3 regions of the Halomonas sp. HP20-15 genome follow, and region 1 is predicted to be linked to each of the others. Evidence: predicted binding sites of a transcription regulator. Region 1 holds the regulator's gene; each other region holds the start of a gene.
What was found. The regulator PhoB, encoded in region 1, activates phosphate uptake and scavenging genes when phosphate is short. The targets are predictions, from matches to a motif close to TGTCATANNNNTGTCANA.
Positions count from the first base shown of each region.

Region 2: the regulator PhoB is predicted to act here: its motif matches at 962-979, upstream of R6258_RS07255 (PstS family phosphate ABC transporter substrate-binding protein).
Region 3: the regulator PhoB is predicted to act here: its motif matches at 1,356-1,373, upstream of R6258_RS17580 (DUF6482 family protein).

Region 1 covers NZ_JAWQLY010000002.1:127,506-129,707, forward strand. The annotation lists gene ubiA (4-hydroxybenzoate octaprenyltransferase) at 1-660, shown strand, start outside; gene phoB (phosphate regulon transcriptional regulator PhoB) at 777-1,466, shown strand; gene phoR (phosphate regulon sensor histidine kinase PhoR) at 1,476-2,202, shown strand, end outside.
Region 2 covers NZ_JAWQLY010000004.1:183,761-185,962, forward strand. The annotation lists gene R6258_RS07250 (Bcr/CflA family multidrug efflux MFS transporter) at 1-934, shown strand, start outside; gene R6258_RS07255 (PstS family phosphate ABC transporter substrate-binding protein) at 1,041-2,069, shown strand; gene pstC (phosphate ABC transporter permease subunit PstC) at 2,171-2,202, shown strand, end outside.
Region 3 covers NZ_JAWQLY010000018.1:7,360-9,561, reverse strand. The annotation lists gene hemH (ferrochelatase) at 1-302, opposite strand, end outside; gene R6258_RS17585 (DUF393 domain-containing protein) at 522-914, shown strand; gene R6258_RS17580 (DUF6482 family protein) at 949-1,251, opposite strand; gene R6258_RS17575 (hypothetical protein) at 1,594-1,893, opposite strand; gene dnaB (replicative DNA helicase) at 2,010-2,202, opposite strand, start outside.

The sequences.
Region 1 (2,202 bases):
TTCGACGGCCACGTCAAGCGCACCAAGAGCCGCCCGCTGGCCACCGGGCGGATCGGCGAGGGCGAGGCCAAGGTGCTGTTCGGCGTGCTGGTGGCGCTCGCCTTCGGCCTGGTCTGCCTGACCAATCCCTTCACCGTGATGCTGTCGCTGGGCGGCGTGGCGCTGGCGTTCATCTACCCGTTCATGAAGCGCTATACCCACTGGCCCCAGGCGTTCCTAGGCGCGGCCTTCTCGTGGGCGATTCCCATGGCCTTCGGCGCGGTGCTGGGCACGGTGCCGGCCGACGCCTGGCTGCTGTTCTTCGCCAACGTGGCGTGGACGGTGGCCTACGACACCCAGTACGCGATGGTCGATCGCGACGACGATCTCAAGATCGGCATCAAGTCCACCGCGGTCTTGTTCGGCCACTACGACCGGCTGATGATCGGCCTCTTGCAGCTCGCCACGCTGACCCTGCTGGCCGTGGTCGGCACGCGCCAGGCGCTGGGCGGCTTCTTCTGGGCGGGCCTGGCGGCCATGGGGCTGATCTTCGTCTATCAGCACTGGTTGATCCGCGATCGCTCGCGGGAGCGCTGTTTCCGGGCGTTCCTCAACAATCACTGGGCGGGGTTGGTGCTGTGGGCCGGGCTGGCGCTGACGCTGTGGCCGGTCGCTGGCTGAGCCTGCTCGCCACGCCACGCCAAGCCGCGATTGCAGCGGTGCGCCGCTTGTCACAAGCTTGTCATATAGAGACGTTGTAATCGTCATCGACCTGTCATTGGTGGAGACCAGGCAACATGACATCCAAGACCGTACTGATCGTCGATGACGAATCCGCGATCCGCGAGATGATCGCCGTGGCGCTGGAGATGGCCGACTACCGGGTGCTCGAAGCCGACAACGCGCAGACCGCCCACGCCATGATCGTCGACGACCAGCCCGACCTGCTGCTGCTCGACTGGATGATGCCCGGCACCAGCGGCATCGAGCTGGCGCGGCGTCTCAAGCGCGAGGAAACCACCGCCGAACTGCCGATCATCCTGCTCACCGCCAAGAGCGAGGAGGACAACAAGATCCTCGGGCTCGAGGCCGGCGCCGACGACTACATCACCAAGCCGTTCTCGCCGCGCGAGCTGGTCGCGCGGCTCAAGGCGGTGCTGCGCCGGACCACGCCGCGCGGCATCGAGGATGCGGTCGAGATCGAGGGGCTGCTGCTCGACCCAGCCAGTCACCGGGTCTCCGCGCATGGTCAGTCGCTGGAGATCGGCCCCACCGAATACCGCCTGCTGCAGTTCTTCATGACCCACCAGGAGCGCGCCTATACCCGCGGTCAACTGCTCGACCAGGTGTGGGGCGGCAACGTCTACGTCGAGGAACGCACCGTCGACGTGCATATCCGTCGCCTGCGCAAGGCGCTCGGCGAGCCCCATCAGCATCTGATTCAGACCGTGCGCGGTACTGGCTACCGCTTCTCGGCCAGACTCTGAGCGCTTGCGATGTACTACTGGACCAACGAACTCTGGCGGCTGGGCTATCTGGTCGGCGGGCTGGGGCTGTTGGGCTGGGTACTCGGCGAACCGGGCTGGGGGCTGGCGGTCGGCCTCGGGCTGTTCGTATTCATCCACCTGCGCCATCTGCGCGAACTGTACGTCTGGCTGACCTACCACCCGGGGCGCGAGCCGCCGGTGGGCAGCGGCGTGTGGGGCGATCTGTTCGATCGCCTGTACAAGTACCAGAAGAGCCAGCGGCTGACCCAGCAGCGCCTGCGCGACGTGATCCGCCGCGTGCAGGAGTCCTCCGAGGCGATGCGCGACAGCGTGGTGATGCTCGACAGCCGCGGCGACCTGGAGTGGTGGAATAGCGCCGCCGAACGCATGCTCGGCCTGCAGACCCGCCACGATCGCGGCCAGCACATCACCAACCTGCTGCGCGCGCCGCGCTTCGTCGACTATTTCAACGCCCGCGATTACCGCGAGCCGCTGACCCTGCCCTCGCCGCTGCGCGACGACCTGATCCTGCAGTTCCAGATCACCCTCTACGGCGACGACGAACGGCTGGTGATGGCCCGCGACATCACCCGTCTGCACCGTCTCGAGCAGATGCGCCGCGATTTCGTCGCCAACGTCTCCCACGAGCTGCGCACGCCGCTGACCGTGCTCGCCGGCTACCTGGAAACCTACGCCGCCATGACCGAAGACATGCCGGCCGAGCGATTGCCGCCAC
Region 2 (2,202 bases), on a different contig from region 1:
GGAGAGCCTCGAGGCGCTGTGGGCGCTGCGCTTCGTGCAGGCACTGGGCGGCGGGGCTTCGGTGGTCAATTCGGCGGCGATCGTGCGCGACTGCTTCAGTGGACGCGAGGCGGCCAAGGTGCTCTCGACCATGGTGATGATCCTGATGCTGGCGCCGCTGGTGGCGCCGGCATTGGGCAGCCTGCTGCTGTATCTCGCCGACTGGTGGCTGATCTTCGCCTTTCTGGCGCTCTATGCGGCATTCGTGCTGTGGCTGCTGGGGCGCTATCTGCCTGAAACCCACGGCCGCGATCCCGATGCGCCGAGCTTCACGCAAGTACTGGCCAATTACCTGACGGTGCTGCGCCATCGCGAGGCGATGGGTTACATCTGCGCCGTGTCGATGTCGTTTGCCGGCATGTTCGCCTTCATCACCGGTTCGCCGTTCCTGTACATGGAGTATTTCGGGCTGTCGCCGGCGGTCTATCCGTTCATCTTCGGTGCCAATATCCTGATCATGGCGGGATCCAACCGAATCAACATCCGTCTGCTCAAGCGTTCGTCGCCTCAGCGCAACCTGCTGTGGGGACTGGGCATCCAATTTGCCTCGGGTCTGCTGCTGCTGCTGGCGTTCGCCACCGGGCTGGATTCGCTCTATACGGTCGCACCGCTGCTGATGGTGTTCGTCGGCATGCAGGGGTTGATCGGGCCCAATGCGATGTCGTCGATGCTCGACCATTTCCCCAGGATGAGCGCTACGGCCACGGCGATGCAGGGCAGCATCCAGTTTTCCTGCGGGGCGCTGGCCGGCGTGCTGGTCGGGGCCTTCGAGATCCCCAGCGCCTGGCCGATGGTGCTGACCATGGTCGGCGCCTCGATCGCCGGTAACCTGGGAGTGCGGGTACTCTCGGGGCGGGCACTGCGCGCTCAAGCACTGTCGGCTGGGGAGGCCTAGCCGCGCTCGAGGCCGGTCGGCTGACCATGTCATGAAGCTGTCATCTTCGTTAGGCATCTTGTGTCGGGCGAAGGTTGAACACTCTCATCGACAGGAGTTACCCGCAATGAACCGCATCCTCAAGAGCCGTGTCTTGAAGACTACCGCGATCGCCGCTGCCGTGATGGGCGTTGCGGGCGTTGCCCAGGCGCGAGAGCAGCTGCGCATCGTCGGCTCGAGCACGGTCTACCCGTTTGCCAGCTATGTGGTGGAAGAGTTCGGTGCCACCACCGACTACTCCACGCCGGTCATCGAGTCCACCGGTTCAGGCGGTGGCCTGAAGCTTTTCTGCGAAGGTGTCGGCGAGGACACCCCCGACATCACCAATGCTTCACGGCGCATGAAGACTTCCGAATTCGAGCGTTGCCAGCAGAACGGCGTGACCGACATTACCGAAGCGACGATCGGCTACGACGGCATCGCCTTCGCCGAATCCAGCAGCAACGAGCCGATCGACCTGACCCGCGAGCAGATCTTCCTGGCGCTGGCCGCCAAGGTGCCGCAGGACGGCAAGCTGGTCGACAACCCCTATCAGAAGTGGAGCGACATCGACGCTTCGCTACCGGATCGCGAGATCTCCGTCTACGGCCCGCCCACCACGTCCGGTACCCGTGACGCTTTCGAAGAGCTGGTCATGGAAGCCGCTTCCGAAGACATGGAAGGCTATGGCGGCGAAGGCTACACCGACATTCGCTCCGATGGCGCCTACATCGATGCCGGCGAGAACGACAACCTGATCGTTCAGCGCCTGGCCGAGGACACCAAGGCCTTCGGCATCTTCGGCTACTCGTTCCTCGAGGAGAACTCCAACACGCTGATCGGGGCCAGCATCGACGGCGTCGAGCCGACCCCGGAAGCGATCAGCTCCGGCGAGTACCCGGTCTCCCGCTCGCTGTTCTTCTACGTCAAGAACCAGCACGCCGAGTCCGTGCCGGCGATGTACGAATACGCCAACCTATTCATGACCGAGCAGATGATCGGGCCGATGGGTTATCTGAAGGGACTGGGGTTGATTCCGCTTCCCGAGGAGATGCGTAGCGAACAGCGTCAGGCGGTCGAGAGCCATGAGAAGCTCGAACTGGCCGATCTCAAGTAATCGCGTCGCTGCATGAAACGGTGGGGCCGGTGGCGCAAGCCGCCGGCCCGCATGCATGCAGGGTGGCCCCTGATGGGGCCGATTCCTGCCAAGAGAACGTTATGTCGACCAACCTGATCTATCTGCTTTTCTG
Region 3 (2,202 bases), on a different contig from region 1:
ACCGGAATCGTCTCGTCGAACCGCTCGGCGAGACGCTTGGCCAGGGCACGCTGCTGGCGCCGGCCGATCGCCAGCAACGGCGACCCGTCCTCCCCCCAGATCGCCGCGTAACCCTTGGCGACCTTGCGCGGCCGGATGCGCAGGATCACTCCATGCAAGATCAGCCACCATAGCGGCCGCGAGACATCGATCACCCGTTCGTCCCACAGGAACTCCCCCAGGTAACGCCGCACCGCCTCGGGAGTCGGTGCATCCGGGGTGCCGAGGTTGGCCAGTAATACACCGAAACGGGCGTTGGGCATGACGGTCTCCTTGCGGGTGCGATTCGGGAATTGTATCAATGAGGCCGGCCGCTACGGGAATTAACTGATGCTATCGGCGACATTTGTAAAAGGTTTGTATAAATAACCAGCCGCCTGTGACTATGCTGCCAGAACGGGTGCATGATGTTGGAATGCCGAGCCTCGCCCGATTCTACGCACTGGTGCGTGCCTCACCGACTGAAGTGAGATCGATCATCGATGACGATACCCAACTCGCCGGCGCACGCCCGTGCGCCGCTGACACTGCTCTATGACGGCGCCTGCCCGATCTGCCAGCGTCAGGTCGCCTGGATCCAGCGCCACCCTCATCGCGAGCGGGTGCGCTGCGTGGACATACGCGCCAGGAATTTTTCCGCGAACGCCTGGGGGCGTAACTGCGAGGAGTTGCTGGGCCGGATGTTTGCCCAGGACGGCGGGGGAAAATGGTTCGCGGGGATGGATGCGGTACGCGCGATGCTCGCCCTGCTCGGCTACCGGCGGCTGGTCTGGCTATCGCACCTGCCGGGACTCAAGCCATTGCTCGACCGGCTCTACCTGACAGTGGCCCGGCATCGCTTTGCGCTGGGACGCTGGCTGCCTCCGCTGCGCTGAGCCAGGTCTGGTAACCAACAATCGCCGAAAAGCCTCAGAAGACCAGCGGCATGCGTGACGCCAACGGCTCCTGATAGTGGGCCTCGCGCCCGACCACCTCATCGTGGGCGACGAACTGCACCAGATAGGCGCGATGAATTCCGGCCCGCTTGAGCTCCAGATAGACGTCATCCAGGGCACGAAACAGCATCGGCTTGCCACGCCGGGTCAGCAGGTGCCTTTCGCCTTCGATATCCTCGATCTCGACCTGATAGCAGCGACTACCGGCGTGGCTGATGACGCGTACTTCGAAATTGACATGATTGCGGACGTACTCTTCGAGCGAATGAATATCCATGCTCCCTCCTTTGTAGTAATGCACGTACGGGGCGTTGGCTTCCTGCCAAGCTAACCGGAGCAGATGACAGCGATGTTGCGCCTGACGCGCCTTTGTCGATGCCGCGTCATGAAGATGTCTCGTTGCGCAAAGGCTATGAGCGCCCGGGCTTTAGACACGCATGGCAACGAAGGCAAGACATCGCATCGCATCGAGTTGATCGATCGGTCAGACCATCGATCGGGAGGGAAGTTCAGCGCTTTAATGGGCGCAAAACACCAGACCCGACAACGCGGGGGCGTGGTCAGGCCTGGTAGAAGGCGCGGAAGCTCGCGCCGAGCACGATTGTCCCGGGTCGTCGGTTCAGTCGCGCTGGAAGGTCGCGGGATCGATGGCGATGCCCAGCGAATTGCGATCCACCCAGTTGCCGGCCTTGGTCTCCTTGTAGCGGAACACCACGTAGTCGCCCTCGCCGACCGGCAACTCGGCGTCCTCGGTCTGGTAGCTATAGGTCACCCCGTCGACCACCAGCGCGTAGCGGTAAAGGTCCGGCATGCCCAGCCATTCCTTGAACGGCCCCTCGCGCGACACGCTCTCAAGCGTTCCACGCGCCTCAAGCTTAGGGGTCCGGTTACGATTGCCACGACGAAATCCACCCGCCATGCGTATCTCCTTGTCGACTCTATTGGATGGAAACCGTTACTGCCTGACCGCTACTGCCACGGGGGCGGCATTATACGGCTCCCGACGCGCGGCTCAACCGTGCTGGCCGGCCGGCATCATTCGCCGAAGTGCTGGCCGTAGCTATCGGGTGCCAGGTCCTCGAAGCGCGTGTACTTGCCGATGAAGGCCAAATGCACGGTGCCGATCGGCCCGTTACGCTGCTTGCCGATGATCACCTCGGCCAGCCCCTTGTTATCGGGATTGTCCTGATTGTAGACCTCATCGCGGTAGACGAAGGTAATCACGTCG